2 regions of the Enterocloster sp. HCN-30185 genome follow, and region 1 is predicted to be linked to the other one. Evidence: riboswitches for the same ligand, from Rfam matches in the RefSeq annotation. Region 1 holds a riboswitch; the other holds the start of a gene.

Region 1 (3,248 bases):
TTCTGATAAATTGCATTGGCTGTACCCTTGTACCAGTCCGAGCCGGAGGCTTTCTGATAGGGCGGAAGCACATGAACTCCGCCGTGAAGGCGGTCCAGATCCCAGGGCTGTCCATTTCCGATATATTCATTCAGTACCAGAGGCTGATACTGGGTCAGGATACCTACTGTGTCAATTCCTGAATTTACGCAGTTTGACAGCGGAAAGTCGATAATACGGTATTTTCCGCCAAAAGGAACTGCAGGTTTTGCCAGCTTTTGAGTCAGGGCATAAAGCCGTGAACCCTGGCCGCCGGCAAGCAGCATTGCGATCATTTCTTTTGCCATTTCAAATTCTCCCCTTGTATAGTAGCGACGCCTCGGTCCGCAGAACACATAAGCCACTCTGCTTACCGGGCAGCATTCCCAACGAAAAACATTTCAGGAATGTTCTGTTAGAATTGTAGCACAAATCGGTAAAAACGGACAGTATTTTGTAAAAAAAGAACATGAATACAATATTCAAAAGACAAAGTGCAAAATCATGCATAATAGAAGATGCTTTAAACAGGCATCCGGTGAAGCAGTTCCTGGAAAGGGATAATGGGTTCTGCATGGCCGGAATGGGGGCCAAGCTGTTTTTCCATCCAGATCATACTGTACCAGCGGTCGAATTTATAGCCGCAGTTTTTAAACATTCCTGCCAGTTCATAGCCCAGATGGCGGTGGAAATCAGCGCTGTTTCTGGTAAGATATTCATCTTCCTTATCCGGCCATGCGATGCAGGCGTAAAGATTGAGGATATTCTGGGCAGTAAGTGCGTGCTCCAGAGCTTCATAGAGTTTTTTTCCAATCCCTGTGCCGCGGGCATCAGTCCGTATATAAATGGAAACCTCAGCGCACCAGTCATAGGCTGCCCGTTCATGAAAAGGGCCTGCATAAGCATAGCCTAAAAGCTGTCCGTCTTTTTCTGCTGCCAGATAGGGGTAGCGCTTTAAGGTGTGGCGGATCCGGCGGGTAAATTCCTCCGCAGTGGGAACCTCATATTCAAAGGTAATGGCAGTATGCTCCACATAGGGACGGTAAATATCAAGGAGAGCCTGGCTGTCAGCGGTGGAAACGGGGCGGATGGTGATGGGTGGTGTGAGTGACATAATGTGTACCTCCGGATAAAACATATGATTTTTTAGTATAGGACGAAAAAAAGATTGTATCAAGTGAAATTTGGCCGAAGAAATAAACTTGCAAAAACAGTTGACAGCCAGCGTGAAACCAGCTATGATACTACAAAAAGAGTACGGCAATAGAGGTGCGGATACTATCAGTACCTGTTTGGAGGCAGCGAAGCCAGGGAAGAGCAGGGAAAGGAGGAGCCGCCGAAATGTACTGCTTTCGCAGGCAGTATGTTGGGGTGCAGTCGAACAGGCTGCACACTCTCACCAAACGGTGGAGGCGCTATTGTTTCATGGATGGATGATTTATGGAGCAGTGGGATGCAAAAACCGCTGCTCCTTTTTTGCGGGCAGAGCCCAGGTGGAATAGATTGCTGTACATAAACAAAAGAAAAGGGGGATCATAAAAATGATCGAATTTCTCAACTGGTTAGACGGCGTCCTGTGGGGGCTTCCGTTAATCGTACTGATGATTTCTACCGGTATTTATTTCACAGTCCGTTCCGGATTCTTTCAGTTCAGGCGCTTTGGCTGGATTTTAAAGAATACCGGTGGCACGATTTTAAACAAAAAAAGCCAGAAGCAGGAGGATAATGCAAAGGGAATGTTAAGTTCCTTTGAAGCAATTTCCACAGCAATCGGCGGTACGGTAGGCTTTGGAAATATTGCCGGTGTGGCTACGGCAGTTGCGGCAGGAGGCCCTGGCGCTGTGCTGTGGATGTGGCTGTCTGCCTGTCTTGGAATGATCTTGAAGCAGGTAGAGGTAACGCTGGGCTGCTATTACCGCCATACCAATGAAAAGGGTGAATATTACGGCGGCCCTACCTATTATATGGAGCGGGGACTGGGAGAGGAGCGCCGCTGGGGAAAGCTGTGGCTGATACCGGCAGTTATTTTCGGCGCAGGTATTTTCTCTACATTCTTTGTAACCTCCTCTACGCTGACTGCTTCCCAGGTGGTAGCAGGAGCCTTTAAAATGGATACGGTGAATATCGGAGGCTTTCAGATTGAGGGCGTTATTCTGGTGGGAGCGGCTCTTTGCGTTCTGACCTATATTGTAACGGACGGAGGCACCAAAAAGATTGCGTCTTTGTTCAGCAAGCTGGTCCCCTTAATGAGCGTTTTCTACATTTTAATGGGAATTGGCATGATTCTGGCAAATCTTTCCAGAGTGCCCTCTGTGTTTGCTGCCATTGTAACAAATGCGTTCACTGGTACGGCAGCCATCGGCGGCTTTGCCGGCTGTGCAGTCAGTGAGATGATCCGGGTAGGTATGGCACGTTCCGTATACTCCAATGAGGCCGGCTGGGGTACTTCTCCCATGATCCATTCCTCTGCCAGAACACCCCATCCTGTTGCACAGGGACTTTGGGGTTCCTTTGAAGTATTTTTTGATACCTTTGTAGTCTGCTCCATCACATCTGTTTCTGTGCTTTTAAGCGGAAACTGGACCAACGGCACAGACGGCGGCACTCTGGCATTAAGCGCCTTTTCCCAGAGTTTTGGTACTGCAGGAAGCCTGCTTTTAGCTTTGATCATGGTTATTTTTACTGTCACCACCTCCGGCGGCTGGTTTACCTACTATCTGTCAATCCTGGAGCACCTTTGCAAAAAGGAAGGCCCCATGAAAAAAGTGATGCTGAAGCTGTTTTACGCAGTCCGTGCGCTTCCGGGCCTTATCTGGACGATTTATCTGGTAAAGACAAATAATCAGGGCTTTATCTGGACCGTGGTAGACATTACTTCTGCCATTCCTACCTTTGTGAATGTGGCTGTGATCCTGCTGCTGTCAAAGGACTATTTCCGTCTGTTAAAGGATTATAAGGCACGGTATCTTGGAGAGGGAACAGCAGAGCCGGATGCCTGCCTGTTCTATGAAGAAAAGCACTGACGAAAGGAGAATGTGCCATGAAACATATTTATTTTAATGGAAAGGTTTATACAGGCAGTCTTCCGCTGGCTGAGGCCTTTGCGGTAGAAAATGGTAAATTTATCTTTGCCGGTTCCAGCAAATCCGTTCTAAAACTGGCCGGGGAGGGAGATGTGTGTACCGATCTTAAGGGCCGTTTTGTATGCAGCGGTTTTAATGACAGCCATA
Region 2 (3,248 bases), on a different contig from region 1:
TGATACAGACGAGCTTTTGGAGGTAACCCCGGAGAGCCTGCGTATCCGTAAAAAGATCCTGGATCCTCTTTTACGAAAGAGAGCTTCCTTCAAAAAATAAAATTTATTTTTTAAATAAAATATGACAGTTCTCCCGGAATTTTTGGAATATTCTTCCAGAGTCCGGGAGATTTTTTGCGTTTTACAGATTTTTTTGCTAAAATCGACGTTATTTTCCTGAATTGTCGAATTGATGCGACGAATAGGCCTTTGTTTTCCGTCTATTTCTGGTTATAATTGCATAGATTGATTATGTGCATACGGGAAAATTGTAACCCGGAGTGAAATTGGAAAAGAAGAGGAGAAGTACAATGGCAGAAAAAATGATTGAAAACAATAGGGTGAGCGTGATCGGAGAAATCGTATCGGAGTTCTCCTTCAGCCACGAGGTATTTGGCGAAGGGTTTTACATGGTGGATCTGTCGGTAAACCGTCTCAGCGAACAGGCCGATGTAATTCCGCTTATGGTGTCGGAACGTCTTATGGATGTCCATAAGGATCTGCGGGGGAGCACCATCGAGGCAGTGGGGCAGTTCCGGTCCTATAACCGCCATGAGGGTGTAAAAAACCGCCTGATGCTGTCTGTTTTTGCCAGAGAGATTCGTTTTCTGGATGAATTTACGGATTACACCAGAACCAACCAGATCTTCCTGGACGGTTACATATGCAAGCCTCCGATCTACCGAAAAACCCCTCTTGGACGAGAGATTGCAGATCTTCTGCTGGCAGTTAACCGTCCTTATGGAAAATCAGATTACATACCTTGTATCAGCTGGGGAAGAAATGCCCGCTTTGCCTCCGGCTTTACGGTAGGCACCCGAGTCCGTATCTGGGGAAGAGTCCAGAGCAGGGAATATACAAAAAAGCTCAGCGAGACAGAGTGTGAAAAGAGGGTGGCATACGAGGTTTCTATCAGCAAGCTGGAATGCGGCGAGGAGTCGGATCAATAAATTCTCTTACGATTTCCTTACGGAAAATATAAGAAATATTTGCATTATTTCTTATATTGTGCTAGAGTGTGTGTTGTGAATTGATGTTCCAGACACACATAGGGAAGGTGTCCGGAAGGCAGTATGAGGTGCATGATGATGAAAGACAGTACGATACAGGTGATCTGCGGACCGGGTAAGGGGAAAACGGCCAGCGCTCTGGGAAGAGGGATCAGCGCCCTGATCCATGGAAAAAATGTGATCATGGTTCAGTTTTTAAAGGGTTCTATGGATTCCGACAACATGGAAGTATTAAAACGTCTGGAACCGGAATTTAAACTGTTCCGTTTTGAAAAATCTCCTGTGGTTTTTGATCAGCTTTCTGAAGAGGAAAAAGAGGAAGCCAGGATCAATATCCGCAATGGGCTGAATTTTTCAAAAAAGGTTCTTGTAACCGGAGAATGCGATATCCTGATCCTGGATGAGATCCTGGGGATCCTGGATGAAGGGATTCTCACCCTGGAGGAGCTGTGCGCCCTGATCGGCCAGGCAAGACAGTCGGAGGCCGAGCTGATCATGACAGGAACCGTTTATCCGGCGGCTTTGGATGAATGGGTGGATGAGGTGACGAAGCTTCAGACGCGATTTGAGTAAGTTCCCTGTTGACATCTATTTTTAATGATGATAGGATAAGACTATAGACAGAGTAGAGGCTGCGCTGATCATGAATATCGGTTTGGATGTGGCAGGCACAGAAGAAAAGCCGTGAAAGGGAAAAGCGCCGAAGGAGCGGTTATCCTGCAGGATCGTTTCTGGGTGCAGGATGAAGAATCCTGTGACTGTCATCCAGGTGGATGGAGAGCTACCAGAAGATATGTATCCGCAGTAAGAACGGGTTTGTATGGGAAGGGCTGAAACATTTACCTCAGCCCTTCTTTTTTCGCTGGTACGGGGGCGAAAACCGGTGCGGGATATGTACACTTTGTTTATCATGCGCATTTACTGATGGTAAATAAGACTGTAAAAAAGGAGAAGATAAGCATGGCTGTTTTTGAAGGAGCTGGCGTTGCGCTGATTACGCCTTTTAAGGAAAACGGAGAAGTAAATTACGATAAGCTGGAGGAGATCGTAGAGGAGCAGATCGCAGGCGGTACCGATGCGATCATTGCCTGCGGAACCACAGGAGAGGCATCTACCATGACCCATGAAGAGCATCTGGATGTGATCGGCTTTATCTGTGATGTGACCAAAAAGAGAATTCCGGTTGTGGCAGGAACAGGCTCAAACTGTACACAGACCGCCATTTACCTGTCAAAGGAGGCCGAGGAAAGGGGGGCAGACGGTATCCTGGTTGTATCTCCCTATTACAACAAGGCGACCCAGAAGGGACTCAAGGCTCATTTTACTGCTGTGGCAGATGCAGTAAAAATACCCATGATCCTTTACAATATTCCCGGAAGAACCGGTGTAAATATCCAGCCTGAGACCATTGCTTCTCTTTGCCGTGAAGTAGACAATATAGTGGGTGTAAAGGAAGCTACCGGCAATTTTTCCGGTATTGCCCAGCTGATGAACCTGACCGATGGAAACTGCGACGTATATTCAGGAAATGACGATCAGATCGTGCCTCTTTTATCTTTAGGCGGAAAGGGCGTTATCTCTGTTCTCTCCAATGTGGCTCCTTCACAGGCTCATGAAATCTGTGCCTCCTATTTTGCAGGAGATGTAAAAAAGAGCGCCCGGATGCAGTTAGAGGCGATTCCTTTAATTAACGCCCTGTTCTGTGAGGTAAATCCTATCCCCGTAAAGGCCGCCATGAACCTGATGGGAAAAGAAGTAGGACCGCTGCGCATGCCTCTGACCGAGATGGAGCCGGAGCATCAGGAAATTCTTAAAAAGGCCATGAAGGAATACGGCATTCTGGCATAAAACGTTTGAAAAGAGTCCTGGGCCTTGCCAAAAGAAGACTCAGTAAAGAAAGGATACCACAGAAAATGATCAATCTTATCATGCACGGCTGCAACGGCGCTATGGGACGGGTGATTTCCGCCATGGCACAGGAAATGGACGGAATCCGGATCGCTGCGGGCGTTGATCTGAATACGGAAAAAAATTATGATTATCCGGTATATGCCTCTTTGGGAGAGTGTACAGAGGCTGCGGACGCAGTGGTGGATTTTGCTTCTGCAAAGGCAGTGGACGAACTTTTGGATTACTGTCTGGAAAAAGAGCTTCCTCTGGTGCTGTGTACCACAGGACTTACAGAAGAACAGTTAAAAA

What was found. A riboswitch is a leader RNA that binds a small molecule or an ion and turns the genes downstream of it on or off. The one in region 1 is predicted to bind lysine.
Region 2: another riboswitch for lysine. It lies ahead of dapA (4-hydroxy-tetrahydrodipicolinate synthase); the one in region 1 lies ahead of WKT10_RS10295 (alanine/glycine:cation symporter family protein).

The regions. Positions count from the first base shown of each region.
Region 1 covers NZ_JBBKBT010000008.1:88,380-91,627, reverse strand. The annotation lists partial or broken gene WKT10_RS10305 (glucose-1-phosphate adenylyltransferase) at 1-326, opposite strand, end outside; gene WKT10_RS10300 (GNAT family N-acetyltransferase) at 542-1,132, opposite strand; lysine riboswitch at 1,275-1,444, shown strand; gene WKT10_RS10295 (alanine/glycine:cation symporter family protein) at 1,560-3,041, shown strand; gene WKT10_RS10290 (amidohydrolase) at 3,059-3,248, shown strand, end outside.
Region 2 covers NZ_JBBKBT010000004.1:286,928-290,175, reverse strand. The annotation lists gene typA (translational GTPase TypA) at 1-100, shown strand, start outside; gene WKT10_RS07180 (single-stranded DNA-binding protein) at 351-989, shown strand; gene WKT10_RS07175 (cob(I)yrinic acid a,c-diamide adenosyltransferase) at 1,125-1,622, shown strand; lysine riboswitch at 1,668-1,841, shown strand; gene dapA (4-hydroxy-tetrahydrodipicolinate synthase) at 2,010-2,897, shown strand; gene dapB (4-hydroxy-tetrahydrodipicolinate reductase) at 2,963-3,248, shown strand, end outside.